Regions from separate parts of the Bradyrhizobium sp. Ken01 genome, predicted to be linked through region 3. Evidence: predicted binding sites of a transcription regulator. Region 3 holds the regulator's gene; each other region holds the start of a gene.

Evidence for each region. Region 3 encodes LexA, which represses DNA repair genes until DNA is damaged. Its sites were predicted from a motif close to TGTTCNNNNTGTGTTCNG; they were not measured.
Region 1: a site for LexA is predicted at 3,511-3,528, ahead of uvrA (excinuclease ABC subunit UvrA). Genes of this name have one in related genera too.
Region 2: a site for LexA is predicted at 2,558-2,575, ahead of AC0L3S_RS23155 (DUF3072 domain-containing protein). Genes of this name have one in related genera too.

The regions. Positions count from the first base shown of each region.
Region 1 is NZ_JBVVPC010000044.1:49,473-55,064, forward strand. It holds partial or broken gene AC0L3S_RS31110 (DinB family protein) at 1-388, opposite strand, end outside; gene uvrA (excinuclease ABC subunit UvrA) at 434-3,415, opposite strand; gene AC0L3S_RS31120 (outer membrane protein) at 3,693-4,388, opposite strand; gene AC0L3S_RS31125 (outer membrane protein) at 4,619-5,419, opposite strand.
Region 2 is NZ_JBVVPC010000025.1:98,616-104,207, reverse strand. It holds gene AC0L3S_RS23170 (Do family serine endopeptidase) at 1-1,247, shown strand, start outside; gene AC0L3S_RS23165 (hypothetical protein) at 1,518-1,880, shown strand; gene AC0L3S_RS23160 (DUF6496 domain-containing protein) at 1,887-2,204, opposite strand; gene AC0L3S_RS23155 (DUF3072 domain-containing protein) at 2,291-2,521, opposite strand; gene AC0L3S_RS23150 (hypothetical protein) at 2,637-2,858, shown strand; gene AC0L3S_RS23145 (hypothetical protein) at 2,877-3,083, shown strand; gene AC0L3S_RS23140 (hypothetical protein) at 3,098-3,253, opposite strand; gene AC0L3S_RS23135 (type 1 glutamine amidotransferase domain-containing protein) at 3,468-4,028, shown strand; gene AC0L3S_RS23130 (hypothetical protein) at 4,098-4,346, opposite strand; gene AC0L3S_RS23125 (hypothetical protein) at 4,442-4,699, opposite strand; gene AC0L3S_RS23120 (hypothetical protein) at 4,838-5,059, shown strand; gene AC0L3S_RS23115 (HWE histidine kinase domain-containing protein) at 5,056-5,592, opposite strand, start outside.
Region 3 is NZ_JBVVPC010000036.1:43,791-49,382, reverse strand. It holds gene AC0L3S_RS28515 (ComEC/Rec2 family competence protein) at 1-1,028, shown strand, start outside; gene AC0L3S_RS28510 (hypothetical protein) at 1,167-1,604, opposite strand; gene lexA (transcriptional repressor LexA) at 2,079-2,780, opposite strand; gene AC0L3S_RS28500 (molybdopterin molybdotransferase MoeA) at 2,956-4,167, opposite strand; gene AC0L3S_RS28495 (hypothetical protein) at 4,377-4,568, opposite strand; gene AC0L3S_RS28490 (HAD family hydrolase) at 4,723-5,355, opposite strand; gene AC0L3S_RS28485 (alpha-hydroxy acid oxidase) at 5,364-5,592, opposite strand, start outside.

The sequences.
Region 1 (5,592 bases), on a different contig from region 3:
AGATGCATGAGTAGCCGGTCACGGCGTTCGGTCTGGACCCGCATGTCGCGGTTGATCCGCACAATGCCGTCGAGAAGCTCGGGCGTCAGCGCATCGCAGACGGCAATCAAGCGCTTGTCGATCGCAGCCTGCGCAGCCTTCAGCGCGGCAAGGGAGGGATGCGGCACTTCGTTCTTCCAAGCCGCCGGTCCCAGCCACCCGCCCTCCAGCGCATCGACATAGAAGAGGTCTATGACACGGATGTGGTTGAGCGTGCGCTGCAGGCTCGGAAAGAAGCCGGTTCGTGCGGCTTCGAAGTCGGCCTGAGACAGCGTCGCGCAAGCGGTGAGAAGCCGATGGTTCGCCCAGGGGCGAACGCACGATAGGTTTGCACAAGTCCTGCAGGCAAACGCGATCCTCCCTCAGACAAATGCTTCTGCTCATTCCAGGTGGGCTACTCCGCCGCCTCGCTCGCCGTCCGTCTCCGCTTCGGCTTCCGCGCCTTCGCCAGCACCGGCGCCAGGAACTTGCCCGTATAGCTCCGCGGCGCTTTCGCAATGTCCTCGGGCGGGCCCCAGGCGACGATTTCGCCGCCGCCGTCGCCGCCTTCGGGGCCGAGGTCGATGACCCAGTCGGCGGTCTTGATGACTTCGAGATTGTGCTCGATGACGACGACCGTGTTGCCCTGCGCGACCAGCTCGTGCAGCACCTCAAGCAGCTTCTTGACGTCGTGAAAATGCAGGCCGGTGGTCGGCTCGTCCAGGATGTAGAGCGTGCGGCCGGTAGCGCGCTTGGACAGCTCCTTTGCCAGCTTGACGCGCTGGGCTTCGCCGCCCGACAGGGTCGTGGCCTGCTGGCCGACATGGATGTAGTCGAGGCCGACGCGATGCAGCGTCTGGAACGTCTCGCGCACGCGCGGGACCGCCTTGAAGAACTCGGCGGCTTCCTCGACGGTCATGTCGAGCACATCGGCGATGCTCTTGCCCTTGAACAGCACCTCGAGCGTCTCGCGGTTGTAGCGCTTGCCCTTGCAGACGTCGCAGGTGACGTAGACGTCGGGCAAAAAGTGCATTTCGATCTTGATGACGCCGTCGCCCTGGCAGGCCTCGCAGCGGCCGCCCTTGACGTTGAAGGAGAAGCGGCCGGGCTCGTAGCCGCGCGCCTTCGATTCCGGCAGGCCTGCGAACCATTCGCGGATCGGCGTGAAGGCGCCGGTATAGGTCGCGGGGTTCGAACGTGGCGTGCGGCCGATCGGCGACTGGTCGATGTCGATGATCTTGTCGATGTGCTCGAGGCCCTCGATGCGGTCGTGCGGGGCGGCGCCCTCGCTGGCATTGTTCAGCTTGCGGGCGATCGCCTTGTAGAGCGTGTCGATCAGCAGCGTCGACTTGCCGCCGCCGGAGACGCCGGTGACGCAGGTGAACAGGCCGAGCGGAATTTCGGCCGTGACGTTCTTGAGATTATTGCCGCGCGCGTTGACCACTTTGATGGTGCGACGATGGTTCGGCGGGCGCCGCTCCGGCACCTCGACCTCGAGCTCGCCCGTGAGATATTTGCCGGTGAGCGAGTTGGGGTTGCGCATGATCTCGGCGGGCGTGCCTTCGGCGATGATGTTGCCGCCATGCATGCCGGCGCCGGGGCCGATGTCGAGCACGTGGTCGGCGAGCAGGATCGCGTCCTCGTCATGCTCGACCACGATCACGGTGTTGCCGAGGTCACGAAGTCTCTTGAGGGTGTCGAGCAGGCGCGCATTGTCGCGCTGGTGCAAGCCGATCGAGGGCTCGTCGAGCACATAGAGCACGCCTGTTAGCCCCGAGCCGATCTGCGAGGCCAGGCGGATGCGCTGGCTCTCGCCGCCGGAGAGCGTGCCGGAGGAGCGGGAGAGCGTGAGGTAGTTGAGGCCGACGTCGAGCAGGAAGGTGAGGCGCTCGCGGATCTCCTTGAGGATGCGGCCGGCGATCTCGTTCTGCTGGGTGTTCAGCGCCTCCGGGACGGTCTCGAACCACGCGCCGGCGCCTTTCACGGACATCTCTGAGATGTCGCCGATATGCTTGCCGCCGATCTTGACGCAGAGCGCCTCGGGCTTGAGCCGAAAGCCGTGGCACGCCTCGCAGGGCACGTCGTGGAAATACTTCGCAAGCTCCTCGCGCGCCCACTCGCTCTCGGTCTCGCGATAGCGGCGGTTGATGTTGGTGATGACTCCCTCGAACGGCTTCTTGGTGTCGTAGGAGCGGACGCCGTCCTCGTAGGAGAACTTGATCTCGTCCTCGCCGGAGCCATGGAGGATCGCGTTCTGCGTCTTCTTCGGCAGATCCTTCCATTTGGTGGTCAGCGTGAACTTGTAGTGCTTGCCGAGCGCAGTCAGCGTCTGAATGTAATAGGGCGACGAGGACTTGGCCCAGGGCGCGATCGCGCCCTTGCCGATGGCGAGCTCCTTGTCGGGAATGACGAGGTCTTCGTCAACATGCTGCTCGACGCCGAGGCCGCCGCAGGCGGGGCAGGCACCATAGGGATTGTTGAACGAGAACAGGCGGGGCTCGATCTCGGGGATGGTGAAGCCGGACACCGGGCAGGCAAACTTTTCCGAGAACAGCATGCGCTCGGGTCCGCTCTTGTCGTGGATCTTTGCGGTCTTCTTTTTCTCTTCCGCGGGTGCTGTCGCAGCCGGCGCATCGGCGAATTCGATGACGGCGAGGCCCTCGGCAAGCTTCAGCGCGGTCTCGAAGCTTTCGGCGAGGCGCTGGCCGATGTCGGCGCGCACCACGATGCGGTCGACGACGACGTCGATGTCATGCGGGAATTTCTTGTCGAGCACAGGGGCTTCCGCGAGCTCGTGGAAGGCGCCGTCGATCTTGACGCGCTGAAAGCCCTTCTTGAGCCATTCGGCGAGCTCTTTGCGGTACTCGCCCTTGCGGCCGCGCACGACCGGCGCGAGCAGATAGAGCCGCGAGCCCTCCGGCAGCGCCAGCACGCGATCGACCATCTGCGAGACGGTCTGGCTCTCGATCGGCAGGCCGGTGGCGGGCGAATAGGGCACGCCGACGCGCGCCCACAGCAGGCGCATGTAGTCGTAAATTTCGGTTACCGTGCCGACAGTGGAGCGCGGGTTCTTCGACGTCGTCTTCTGCTCGATCGAGATCGCCGGCGACAGGCCGTCGATCTGGTCGACATCGGGCTTCTGCATCATCTCCAGGAACTGGCGAGCATAGGCGGAGAGCGATTCGACGTAGCGGCGCTGGCCCTCGGCGTAGATGGTGTCGAAGGCGAGCGAGGACTTGCCGGAGCCCGACAGCCCCGTGAACACCACCAGCTTGTCGCGGGGAATCTCGACGTCGACGTTCTTGAGGTTGTGCTCGCGCGCGCCACGGATCGTAATTGCGCGCAGGTTTGATCCCACGTTCTGTTGTTGGCGCTTGGCCTTGATCACTTCATCCATCCTGGTGGTCCTCAGGGAATCCAAAAGCGCGCGATCGCGCCAACGCAATAGGCGCGCTTCGCCCGGAACCGGGATCGGCGCCGATGGGTATGTGAGCGAACGTAGGAAGAACGGGGACGGATTTCCAGTGGCGTTTACGAATCGTCAACGGATTGTTGGCGCGCTGGCGGCAACTGGCAGGAGCAGGGCGGGTGGAACTGCGCAGTAACGTGTCCGGCAAACAAAAAGGCCGGCGCGAGGCCGGCCTTTCGTAACACGATGGCGTCGATAGCGAAGATCAGTACTTCGCGACGATCGGGCCCCCGAAGTGATAGTTCACGCCGACCTGCACGGTGTGGAAGTTGAGCGTGCCGGACGGCAGCGCAGCGCCGAGGCTCGAGAAGTAGTTCTCGCTGCCGAGGCTGCGATAGAGGTACTCGCCCTTGACCGACCACTGCGGAGCGAAGAACGCTTCGACGCCCGCACCGACGGTCCAGCCGGAGTGCCACTTGCTGTCCGAAGCGGTCACGCCGAGCGCGCTGATGCTCAGCTTGTTGTCGATCCAGGCGTAACCACCGGTGCCGTAGAACAGCACCTGGTTGACGGCGTAGCCGATACGGCCGCGCACGGTGCCCATCGCATCGGTCTTCGAGCTGAAGGTGGTGCTCACGACGCCAAATCCGGGGACGGCAACTGGGCCAGTCACAGACGCGTTCACGTCAGCCCAGGCGCCATCGGCCTCGATGCCGAACACGACGTTGCCGGTCTGCCAATTGTAGCCGGCGGTGCCGCCGACGAAGCCGCCCTGCATCCGCGGGCTGTTCGAATCTTCCCAGGCGCCGCCACCGACGACACCGAGGTAGAAGCCGGTCCAGTTGTAGACCGAAGCCATGGCCACCGGGGCCTTGGTGTAGGGGCGCGCCGCGAGATCAGCGGCCGAAGCCGGGGCAGCGAGAGCGAACAAACAGGCCGAAGCCAGCAAAACCTTTTTCATTTTCAACTAATCCCAGTCCCAGTTTCTGATTGTGCCTTCCACGATAGGGAAGGGCATCGGACTCACTTGCCCAACTGAGGCCGTACTTACACCATTGAAGCTGCAAGTTGTGTCACTGGAAAGCCACAGCGGCCTGAAAATGGCGCAGTTACTGACCTATGGTCCTCCATGGGACCAGCAACAAAAAAGGCCGGCACGAGGCCGGCCTTGATTGATGAATGTCAGTTCGATCAGTACTTTGCGATGACCGGACCGCCCCAGCGATAGTTCAAGCGGACGAGTCCCATGTCGACGTCCTGGCCGATCCGGTCACTGCCGAAGACCGCACCCGCGGGCGTTGTGAAGCCGATCGTGCGATTGCCGAGGAAGATGTGGTCGTACTCGAGGCCCAGCGACCAGTTTGGTGCGAAGCCGAACTCCAGACCGGCCCCGACCGTGCCACCCCAGCGAGTTTCACGGGCGGAAGCCAACAGGGTGCCCGCGCCGGGCGTGCCCGCAGCAGCGTAGACGTCGTACTTGTCGCCGACGACGGCGGCGCCGCCCTTCACGTAGAACAGCACGTTATTCCAGGCGTAACCGACTTGCCCGGTGATGAGGCCGAAAGCGTCGATGCGAGAACGGTTGCGATCACCCGTCACCAGAGCGGTGCCAGGGAAGAGGGTGCTCACGTTGTCGCCCCGGAAGTCGGCCCAGTTGCCTTGGCCTTCAAGGCCGAACACCCAATTGGTGGATTGCCACCGATAGCCGATCTGGCCACCGACGGTGCCCCCCGTCGCATTGTGACAGCCTTCGCTGGCCAGAGCACCTGGGACCCCGGTCACCGCGCCGGTCGCATCCAGGAAACTCCAGCAATTGCGGCTCGAGCCCCCGCCGCCGTTGATGCCGATGTAGAAGCCGCTCCAATCGTAGATGGTGGCAATCGCCGGCGCGGGGGCCTTGGTATAGGGACGCGCAGCCAGATCCGCCGCGCTTGCGGGAGCCGACAGGCCCATCGCCACTGCACCTATTGCACCAATAAGAAGCTTATTCATTGCCAGTCTCCCCAGGTTCGTCCGCTTCTTATGTCCCCGAAGCGGCTGATCAGGCGCGAGGGCCCATATGAACTAAGTCCGAGGCAACGGTAGCTCTGCGGAGCGGCAGAGTCCGTCTCCGAAATGCAACAAGAACGGGGCAGTGCGAGTACCCATAACCTGCTGAATGTTAA
Region 2 (5,592 bases), on a different contig from region 3:
GCATGGATTCGGACGAGGCGACGCCGTTCGACCAGTTCTCACGGCAATTCGGCTTCCGCGGCCCTGGCATGGAAGGCATGCCGCGCCAGCGCCGCCAGATGATCACGGGCGAGGGCTCCGGCTTCTTCATCTCCGCCGACGGCTATGCCGTGACCAACAACCACGTCGTCGATCACGCCGAGTCGGTGCAAGTGACGATGGACGACGGCACGACCTACAGCGCGAAAGTGGTCGGCACCGATCCGAAGACCGATCTCGCGCTGATCAAGGTCGAAGGCAAGAAGGACTTTCCGTTCGTCAAATTCTCCGAGCAGAAGCCGCGTATCGGCGACTGGGTCGTCGCGGTCGGCAATCCCTTCGGCCTCGGCGGCACCGTGACCGCCGGCATCGTCTCGGCCAGCGGCCGCGACATCGGCAACGGTCCCTATGACGACTTCATCCAGATCGACGCGCCGATCAACAAGGGTAATTCCGGCGGCCCGGCCTTCGACATGAACGGCAACGTGATCGGTGTAAACACTGCGATTTTCTCGCCCTCCGGCGGCTCGGTCGGCATCGGCTTCGACATTCCTGCCTCGACCGCAAAGCTCGTCGTCGCACAGTTGAAGGACAAGGGCGCGGTCACACGCGGCTGGCTCGGCGTGCAGGTGCAGCCGGTGACGTCGGATATCGCCGACAGCCTCGGCCTCAAGGAGGCGCGCGGCGCGATCGTCGACAATCCGCAGGACGGCAGCCCGGCGGCGAAGGCGGGCATCGAGGCGGGCGACGTCATCACCGCGGTCAATGGCACCGCGATCAAGGATTCCCGCGATCTCGCCCGCACCATCGCCACCCTGGCGCCGGGCACGTCCGTGAAGCTCGATGTCGTCCACAAGGGCGACAGCAAGACGGTGACACTGGCGCTCGGCGAGTTGCCGAACGAGCGGCAAGCTAGAGCCGACGAGAGCAAGTCGCAGCCAGATGCCGGCATGCCGCCGCGTCTCGGGCTCAGCCTGGCTCCGGCCGGCGACGTGCAGGGCGCCGGCCAGAAGGGCGTCGTAGTCACTGAAGTCGATCCGCAAGGTCCGGCCGCACAGCGCGGCATCCAGACCGGCGACGTCATCCTCAATGTGGGCGGCAAGGCCGTCGCCAACATCGGCGATGTCCGTTCGGAGCTGGCGCAAGCGAAATCGTCCGGCAAGCGCAGTGTGCTGCTGCAGGTCAGAAGCGCGCAGGCGACCCGGTTCGTGGCGGTGCCGCTCGCATAAGTCGAAGGTCGATCGGCGTAAATCCAAACAGGCGGCCCCCGGGCCGCCTTTCTTGTTCGCCTTCAGGATTCCGGATGCCGGCCGATAACATTCTCGTTAACGGCAGGGAGGATGACCCGGTTCGTCCGAAAAAGCCGTGTTCGCTCATCACAATTGCGGATCTCGTATGGACTCGGCGGCAATGAAGCCGCCGACGATTGCAAGCGTGGAACTTCGAATTTGCCGCCGCTGAGCTGGGCCGGCCGGCAATTCGTATTGATCGGTGCCGACATGGATCGATTGAAGCTCTCGCTGAGGACTGCGCTGCTCGTGGCGCCATTCGTGCTGTGGGGTGGAAACGCTCTCGGGCGTGACGACGGCCGTTACGCGGACTCTCCCCTCAAGCCATGGTTCGACGGCCTTCGCAGCCATCTCGGCCCGTGCTGCTCGGATGCGGATGGGTTTGCCGTCGCCGATCCCGACTGGGACTCGCACAATGGACATTATCGCGTGCGGCTCGACGGCGAGTGGGTCGAGGTACCGGACGAAGCCGTGATCACCGAGCCGAACCGGGCCGGCCGCACCATGGTGTGGCCGGTGAAGACCGCGTTCGGCGTTTCGATCCGCTGCTTCATGCCGGGCAGCATGATCTGACGGAGGTCAGCGCGACCGTTTGGAGGATTTGCGCTTCGACGTTTTCTTCGAGCTCTTCTTCGAAGTCTTCTTGGACGTTTTCCGAGCTGTCTTCTTTGACGTTTTCTTGGACGTCTTCCGCTTCGCGGCTTTCTTTGGGACCTTCTTGCCCTTCTTGCGCGCTTTCGACAGGCCGATCGCGATTGCCTGCTTGCGGCTCTTCACGCGTCCGCCTCGACCGCCCGGTCCGCTTTTGGCGGTACCCTTCTTGTAGCGCTTCATCTCGCTTTCGACATCGCTGCCGGCGCTGCGCGAGTAGCGGCGCTTCTTTGCCTTGCGTGCCATGCATGTTCTCCCTTGGCCGGGGAAAACCATCCGAGACAGGCATAGTTCCGAAAGCGCGCGCGAACGTCGGGGATACGCGACCCAGCCTAGAACGAATCCGCCAGCTCGATCTCGGCTTCCAGCACCTGAATGCGCCGCGCTGCCTCGCTGGAGGACAGATCCCGGGCATATTGCGCGGGTTGATACGCCTCTTCGCTCAGCCGTTTCAGCCGCAGGCCCTGCGCCCGCGTCATCTGCTCGGTGAGGAAAGCCTTGGCGGTGAGGGAAGTCTTGTCGGTCAGGAAAGTCTTGGCGTCGTATTTACCTTGAACCTGCATGTCGCTTCTCCCTTCTGAAATCGTGACTTGACTATATGTTCTTATTTTGTTCTAACAAGCCATGGACAACAGAATTAATGAAATTCGACGTAAAATCAGCGCCTTGAGGCTGGAAATGGCCGATATCGAGGTGTCCGTCCGCGAACTCGTCGAGCGCGATCGTGACTGCACAGAGAAGGCCCTGGCGCAGATGGATCTGCGCCGGAAAATCAATCTGCTGATCGGCGAATGGAAGGCTGCAGGTGGCGGCGATGTCCTGCCGAATGTCCGCGACAGGATGCGCCTTCGTTCCGCGAAGACATCAGGTAGTCCTCTGCGCGTGGTTGCGCGCCGCTGAAAGCTTTGGGAGCGCACGGTGGAGGAAGACCCGGATGCGTACCGGATTCTGAAGCTGCGCGCCGAGATTCTCGAACTGGGCTCCGCCATCCGGCAGCTGCAACGCGAGGGGCTCGACGACGCCGCGGCCCAGCTCTTGATCGCGCGCAAGCGTGCACGACTCGATCATCTAGTGAAATCAGATCTCGGAGCGTGCCTTAACGTCACTGAGGGCCGACGCAGCTAAGCGAGTTCGTCACGTCAAGACAGGTAGATCAGGGCGCCTTCGGCGTGCCGTCCCAGCAATAGAACGCCCGAGATCAAGAGCCCGAGGCCGGCCGGCAGATAATAGAACGAGCCACCCAAGGCGATCAGCCACGCGCCCCCGATCGCGATGATGATGCCGCAGATGAGCATGATTGCGCCGAGCAGCGGCGCCGCCCAGCGCGAGAGCAATGACCGAACGTTTGCCATTCGCCACCTCGATGGAATGCGGTTCAAACGATCTTCTCGGCGAACGTTCCTGTGGCTGACACAACCTGCCGCACATCCGCGTGAAGCACGCAATCGCGCGGAACGGAAGTCGGCTCGACTGATTGACCGGGCTCCTCTCTCATCAACGGAGTGTTCCATGGAGCTTCAGGGTAAGACGATCGCGATTTTGGCCACGCACGGCTTTGAACAATCGGAACTGGAAGTGCCGCGCGACCGCTTGAAACAGGCGGGCGCGACGGTCCACGTCGTCTCGCTTGCACCCGGCGAGATCAAGGGCTGGGACAAAAAGGATTGGGGTCGGGCCGTGAAGGTGGACAGGACCCTCGACCAGGTTTCCGGCAGCGACTACGACGCGGTCGTTCTGCCGGGCGGGCAGATCAATCCGGACCTCCTGCGGGTCGAGCCGAAGGCGCTGAGCTTCGTCAAGGACATCTTCAACGCGAAGAAGATCGTTGCGGCTGTCTGCCATGCGCCTTGGCTCCTGATTGAAACAGGCATCGCCAAGGGCCGCAAGCTGACCTCATACAAATCGATCAAGACCGATGTCATCAATGCCGGCGCGGCATGGGAAGACTCGGAGGTGGTTGTTGACCAGGGCGTCATCACCTCGCGCAACCCCGGAGATCTCGAAGCCTTCAGCGCCAAAATCATCGAAGAGATCAAGGAAGGTCGGCACCTTCAACGCAGCGCGGCGTGAAGTCAGCGGCTCCCGGAGGGAAAAGCCCCGCGCGGCCGCGGGGCTTTTGTCTGACATCTCGGCGGGGATTTACTTGGTGTTGCTCATGCCGGCCTTGTTGTTCGTCATGGTGCCGCCCTGGTCGGAGCCGGGGCCTGAGCCGCCCTGACCGGAGGGGTCAGCACCCTTGGAGGACTTGGTGTTGGCGCCCGTGGTGGTCTGCGACGACGACATCGAGGATCCGTGTTTCGCCTTGTGCGACTTGGCCTGCACGGCGAACGGTGCGGCGGCCAGGCCGGTTGCCAACATCACGGCAAGAGCGAGCTTGGTAGTCTTCATGTTCGGGAACTCCCTGAGTTGAATTGACGCAGGCAGCCAACTGCCATTCGTCGCAGGAGTTCCGAACAAAGAAGTTCCGGTAAATCCCGCATAGTTCAAGTTTGCTTGTCCTCTGCGAGGATGAATACGACGCCGGTCAGTGTCGCGCCGATCGCGAACGTCGTCACCAATGTGAGGGCGAACACGACCACGGCCTGCCTTCCGCCATGACTCAGCAAATCGGCGACGCCGGGATTGGACAGCACGAGCAAGAGGCTGAAAGCGAGCCCGAGGGCTGCGCCCATCATGGCGTGCGTCATCAGCTTGATGAGCCCGCTGGGAGAGATCAGGTCCGACGACTTCTTCGCGCGCATGGAACTCTATCCCAATCTGGCATGCAACGCCTGCGTCACTCGCCGGTTCCACCCGCATGAAGGAATTGTCATAGTCCGCTTCATCCGACGTTCATGCCGGGCCTGCAAGAATGACCGCGCAACACGGGAACATTCGATATGGGTAAGGTGGTCTTTCTCTATCGCTCTCTGGCTTATCGTAACGCCGCTGCGGACATCCTCCGCAAGGCGCGGAAGCTGCCCCGCGGGGCGGAGCGAAGCGCGGCGTGCCGCTATGCCAAGGCGCTGCGCGATCTCGCCCAAACGGAAGCATGGCTCGAAGGACGGGTCGCGCGCGAACCGCAAACGACGCAGCGCAGGAAGAGTGCGGCCTCCGGCTAACCGGACGCGCGCTGCAATTCGGCAGAGCTGGCGGCTTCGAAGTTGCCGGGCGCGGTGGTCGCGGCAGTCTTGCGGACCAACGGTACCTCGAGCCGGCACAACAGACCCTCGGCCCGCCAATCGAATCGCGCCTGCCCGCCAAGCTGGGACTCGACGCTCGCAAGCAGGCTCCGCGTACCAAAGCCGCGGGATTTCGGCGTCATGACAAGCGGGCCGCCGGATTCCTCCCAGGTCAGCGTGAGCAACTCGTCCGCGACCTGCCAGCCGATCGCGAGCCGTCCCGTCCGCGTCGAGAGCGCGCCATACTTCGCCGAGTTGGTGAAAAGCTCATGCAGCGCCAGCGCCAGCGTCTGGGCGGTTGCCGGCAGCAACTGAACTTCGGACCCCGCCAATTTGATCTGGCCCCCGAGGGAATAGGGCGCAAGCTCCTCGTCGATCAGCTTCGAGAGTTCGGCGCCCTGCCAGCTCGATAGCGACAGGATCGTATGCACGCGCGCCAGTGCATTGATGCGTCCTTCGACGGCGCTGACATA
Region 3 (5,592 bases):
TGGTGCAGATCGGCATGCCGAATTTGTTTGCCTCGCCGGACCATTCGGCGACCGCGCGCATTGCGATGTGGGGCGGCCGCGAGATCGCGATGCTGTTCATGGCTTCGCTGATTGCGGGACTTGCGACCACACCCTACGCCGCTTTCCACTTCCACCGTGTCACGCCGTTCGGCGTGCTCGCCAATCTCGGCGCGATGCCGGTAGTCTCGGCGCTGGTGATGCCGGCGGGACTGTTGGGGCTGCTTGCTGCTCCGTTCGGGCTGGACAGCGTGTTCTGGTGGCTGATGGGGATCGGCATCGACTGGATGGTCGCGGTCTCGCGCTGGGTCGCGGCCTTGCCGGGCGCGGTCGGCCGCATCCCGGCGTTCGGAATCGCGCCGCTGATCGCGGCGAGCCTGGGAATCATCGTGCTGGGCTTGTTGCGGACGCCGCTACGCTGGTCCGGCGCCCTGGTGCTGCTGGCAGCGATCCTCTGGGGACTGTCGGCGCGGCAGCCCGACATCCTGATTGCCGGGGATGGCGCGAGCGTCGCCGTGCGGGGCAAGGACGGATATCTGCACCTGATCAGGACGAACAAGGACAGCTTTCTGCTCAAGGAATGGCTCGCTGCCGACGCCGATCCCCGCGATGCGGGCAGAGCCTCGCTGGCCGATGGCGTGTCCTGTGACGAATCCGGCTGCGTGACGCCACTGGCCGACGGGAGGCTGGTCGCGCTGGCACTCCGCGCCGACGCTCTCGCGGACGATTGCAGTCGGGCCGCGCTGGTGGTGACGACACGTCCCGCGCCGCCCGATTGCGCCGCGATGGTGGTCGATCGGCAGCGGCTCGCCAGCCAGAGCGCGCTGGCGCTGACGCAGCGTGGCGACGGTTTTGCGGTTCAGGCGGTGAGGGCGAGAGGCACGAGCCGCCCCTGGTTGCCGGCCGGCGCCGGCGAGGGTGATTTCGACGGCAGCCTCGCGCCGAAGACGACCGCGTCCCGCATCAAGGACGCAACGCCGGCGGAGACGGACTTGCAGGCCGACGATTGATCTGATGGTGCGGAGCAACGCAGTGGATCGGTGCGTCCGCTCGGATTCGCTGGGCGCAAACTACACCATCTCGCCGGCCACGGCCGGCGATGGCGATTCAATCCTGACCTCCGACCTCGTAGCCGGAGGGCGGCTGTTTCAGCCGATCGGCAGGTGCGTGACGGTCGGCTGCCTGCTGTCGGCGATGATCTGCGCCTTGTGCTCGCGCTCGGTGACCGACTGGGTCACCGGCAGTTGCAGCACGGTCGCTCGCTGGCCTTCGACGAGCTGCGTCACCAGGACATATTTGCCGTCGGGGAATTCGATCGCGTCGTGATGGCGGTCGGGGACGTGCGGATCGATTTTGCCGAACTTGCCCACGCGGGAATTGATGGTGCGCGTCCAGATCCAGCGATTGTCGTAGCGGACGTCGTCGGCGAAGGCGAGCTCCGTTCCCGGCAGCAGGCAGACGGCAACGGATGGATCGGCTGCGGAGGCGAAGCCGCGCGTCGAGGTGCCGCGGAAGCTTGTCGTGACGATCGTCTCGCCGACTTCGGCGGGGCGCGACGCGACGGCATGTAGGCTGTAGTCACACATCGGGTGCTCCTCATGCTGGGATAGCAACCCGCGTCTCTTATCGAGGCGCAGGCCTCCATCAGAGTGGAAGCACGAAAGCTCTGCTTGGTTGTGGGCAAATCTGCGGCTGGCTTCCGCAAGCCGCGATCACATTATCTTTCCCGAATCCAATAGGAACAAAGCTCGCCGCGATGCATTCGGGAGGCGCGTGCGCGAATATTGCCGGCTGGTTGCAATGGTTGCTCGATCGCATGCCGTTGCGGACTTGACCGCTGGCCGCCGTTTCCTCGAGCCGCGAAGCGGTGCCGCTTCGTCGGCGTCGCGAGGAGCCAGCGCCGGAGGAGGGGCCGGATAGTCTGTGCAGAACCAGAAAGACCATCCAGCCGGAGCGGATGATGATCCGCTCCAATCTCCGACCGGCGATGCCGATCGGAAGCGCGCAAGGCGCCAAGTACTTCGGGTATGAAGCACTTCCGGCATGAAGTACTTCCGTTATCAGTACTTCCGGTAAAGCCCGATCAGCTTGCCCTGAATCTTCACCCGGTTGGGCGGCAGGATGCGGACCTCATAGGCTGCGTTGGCGGGCTCGAGCGCGATCGAGGCGCCGCGACGGCGGAAGCGCTTCAGCGTCGCTTCCTCGTCGTCGATCAGCGCCACCACGATGTCGCCGGTATCAGCGCTCTCGTTGCGCTGGATCAGCGCCATGTCGCCGTCGAGGATCCCGGCCTCGACCATGGAATCACCGCGTACTTCGAGCGCGTAATGCTCGCCCGAGCCGAGCATGTCAGGCGGTACGCTGATGGTATGGCTGCGGGTCTGCAATGCCTCGATCGGCGTGCCGGCCGCGATGCGGCCCATCACCGGCACCGCCACGGGACGTTCGCCCTCGTCAGCGGGCAGGCTGGAGCCCGCACGCACCTTGCCGAGATTGCCCTCGATGACGCTCGGCGTGAAGCCGCGGCGGCTGCCGGCGGCTGCCTGGAGCTCCGGCAGCTTGATGACTTCAATCGCACGGGCGCGGTTGGGCAGGCGTCGGATGAAGCCACGCTCCTCGAGCGCCGTGATCAGGCGATGGATGCCCGACTTCGAGCGCAGGTCGAGCGCATCCTTCATCTCGTCGAAGGAGGGCGGCACGCCGCTTTCCTTCAGACGTTCACTGATGAACCGCAGAAGCTCGTATTGTTTGCGCGTTAACATCTCGACCAAAGTCCCCCGGTTGATGTCGTCCGATTCCGAGACGCTGAATTCGGCCATAAGCCGCTACATGCTCGAAACAAATCATGAACGGACACTATATGTTCGATACATGTTCCGCAACTGCTTAATTTACCGTGAACGGAGCAAAGTTCGCGGAACGCGCATTGCCGGACGCTCAGACGGGGAGCCGCAACACTTCGCAAGCCGTGCCGGCTTCGGCCTTCGGCGCGAACGGTGCGCGCACGAGAAGTACCTGTGCTGCAGCGAGATTCGCAAGCAGCGAAGAGTCCTGATGATTGACGGGAAGAACGACGCGTGTGCCATCGTCACGCTCCTCCAGATGCGCGCGCAGATAGTCCTCGCGCTGGTCGTTGGCGCCGACGTCGCGGCCGAGCACGGCGCGTTCACGGCGGTGGTGAATCACCGAACGGCCAGACAGGACGCGAATCAGCGGCACCATGAACAGGAAAGCGCACACATAGGACGACACGGGATTGCCCGGCAGGCCGATCACACCCATTGCGCCGAGCCGTCCGTGCATCATCGGCTTGCCTGGCCGCATCGCGATCTTCCAGAACGCTATCGCGATGCCTTCGTCCCGCAGCGCCTGCTGGACCAGATCGTGGTCGCCGACCGATGCGCCGCCGGTCGTGATCAGGACGTCGGCGCCGCTCTCACGGGCGCTGCGGATGCCGGCGGTGGTCGCCTCCAGCGTGTCGGCGGCAATACCGAGGTCGATGGTCTCGGCGCCCTCGCTGCGGGCGAGCGCGTGCAGGGCGTAGCCGTTGGAATAGACGATCTGGCCGTGGCCGGGCGTGGTGCCCGGCATCACCAGCTCGTCGCCCGTGGCGAGAATCGCGACTTTCGGACGCCTGAAAACGGCAAGGTGCGGATGATTCATGCCGGCGGCGAGCGCGAGGTCGCGCTCGGTGAGACGGCTTCCCTTGCGCAGGAGCACGTCGCCCTCGCGGAAATCGATACCGGCTGGGCGGATGTGCCGTCCGGCGATCGCGGCTTCCTTGATCGTGATACGTTTGCCGGCGACAACAGTGTCTTCCTGGATCACGACGGCATCCGCGCCACCGGGAATGACGCCGCCGGTGAAGATCCGTACGGCCTCGCCGGCGCCGACCCTCCCGGCGAACGGTCGGCCCGCCGCGACTTCGCCGATGACGGTGAGCTCCGAATCGATCGTCGCGGCGTCGGCCGCCCGCACCGCGTAACCGTCCATCGCCGACATCGCCTGCGGCGGCTGCGTGCGCCGCGCCGCGACGTCACGCGCGAGCACGCGATGGTAGGCCTCGTCGAGGGAAATCATTTCTTCCGGCAGTGGCTCTGCATCCGCCAGCACCGCGGCGAGCGCGTCGGAAACCGGCATCAAGGCCACGGCGAAAACTCCTGCTCGGCACGTTCGGGCGAATGTTCCGCAAGTCTTCTAGCCGAGCGCGGGCGCAGAGGCAAAAACGGGGGCAGTCATCCCGCCGCTTCGCATCGTTCCGGAAGCCGGGATCAAGCGCGTCGCGGCATGATCCGAAGAACGTGAGAGATCGGCAGGAAAGTGGTCATCGAAGCCACGAAATCACCGGCTTGCATCGATCAGCTGCCTGCCTGCCCGGATGTTACGTCGGGCGCCTTGGATCCCTTATCCTTGTCGGGCAACGGATCGGCCTGGGATTTCAGGTCGGCGGCCTTGCTCACAAGCTTGGCGGAAAGATCCGAATCTGAAGTTGTCCTGGCGAATTCAAGAAGAAGAGAGGCCTGCTTGGTGAGGTAGGTCTTGCCCAACACGATGATGCATCCGTCCGTAGAAGTCCCAGCGGACTCTAAGAGTCCGGAAGGCGGTATTCCGTTCCGGGAACTCTGTACAAAAATGCACAAAGTGATCGGGTTCCTCAATTTTTTCAAAATTGTTCCCGTCGGGTTTCGCGACGACAGATAGTCGTCAGATGCCCAATGCCTTCAATGCGTTCCCGACGTCCCGGGGCGAGGTCACATGCACCGCCGTCAAGCCGCGCGCCCGCGCTCCCTCGATATTTTCGGCAAGATCATCGAAGAACACGATACGCCCGGCGGGCACGCCGATCGCCGCAACGACGTGGTCGAAGGCCTTCGCGTCCGGCTTGCGTAGGCCGATGCTGGACGACAAATACAGCTCGCGGAAATGGCCGAGGAGGTCGGCATATTCCCTCGAGAAATGGTCCACGTGCGGCCGGTTGGTGTTGGAGAAGGCGTAGAGCGGCATCTGCTTCGCTGCCCGCGGCAGCAGCTCGGCGATATCAGGCATTTCGCCGGCGAAGATCGCGTTCCAGCCTTCCAGGAACTGCGCATCCGAAATGCCGATTCCGAGCGAGGCTCGCAATGAGGCGAAATAGTCCTCATCGCTGATCTTCCCCATCTCGTGCAACCGATAGGCTTCGCTGTCCCGCACATAGCGCGCGACGATGGATTCGGGCTCGCAACCGGCATGTCCCGCCCAGCAGGCGATTGCCTTGGAGAAATCGATATCGAGCACCACGCGGCCGAGATCGAACAGGAGCGCATCCGCAGCTCCGGGAGACAGCGATGTCACCTGCATCCTTTCACTCAGTATCGATATGGCTCGTGGTCGAACAGCGGAAACGCGCTGAACACACTCGGCGCGTTGGTTGCGGTCGCCTGGTGCAGGCAGGATTTGTTGACCTCGGCGAACGAGGTCGCACCCAGGAGGCCGAGACAGCGCAGCACTTCGTCCTCGAGCAGCTCCAGCATGCGCGCCACGCCGGCTTCGCCGGCCGCCGCCAGCGCCCAGCATTGCAGCCGGCCGATGCCGACG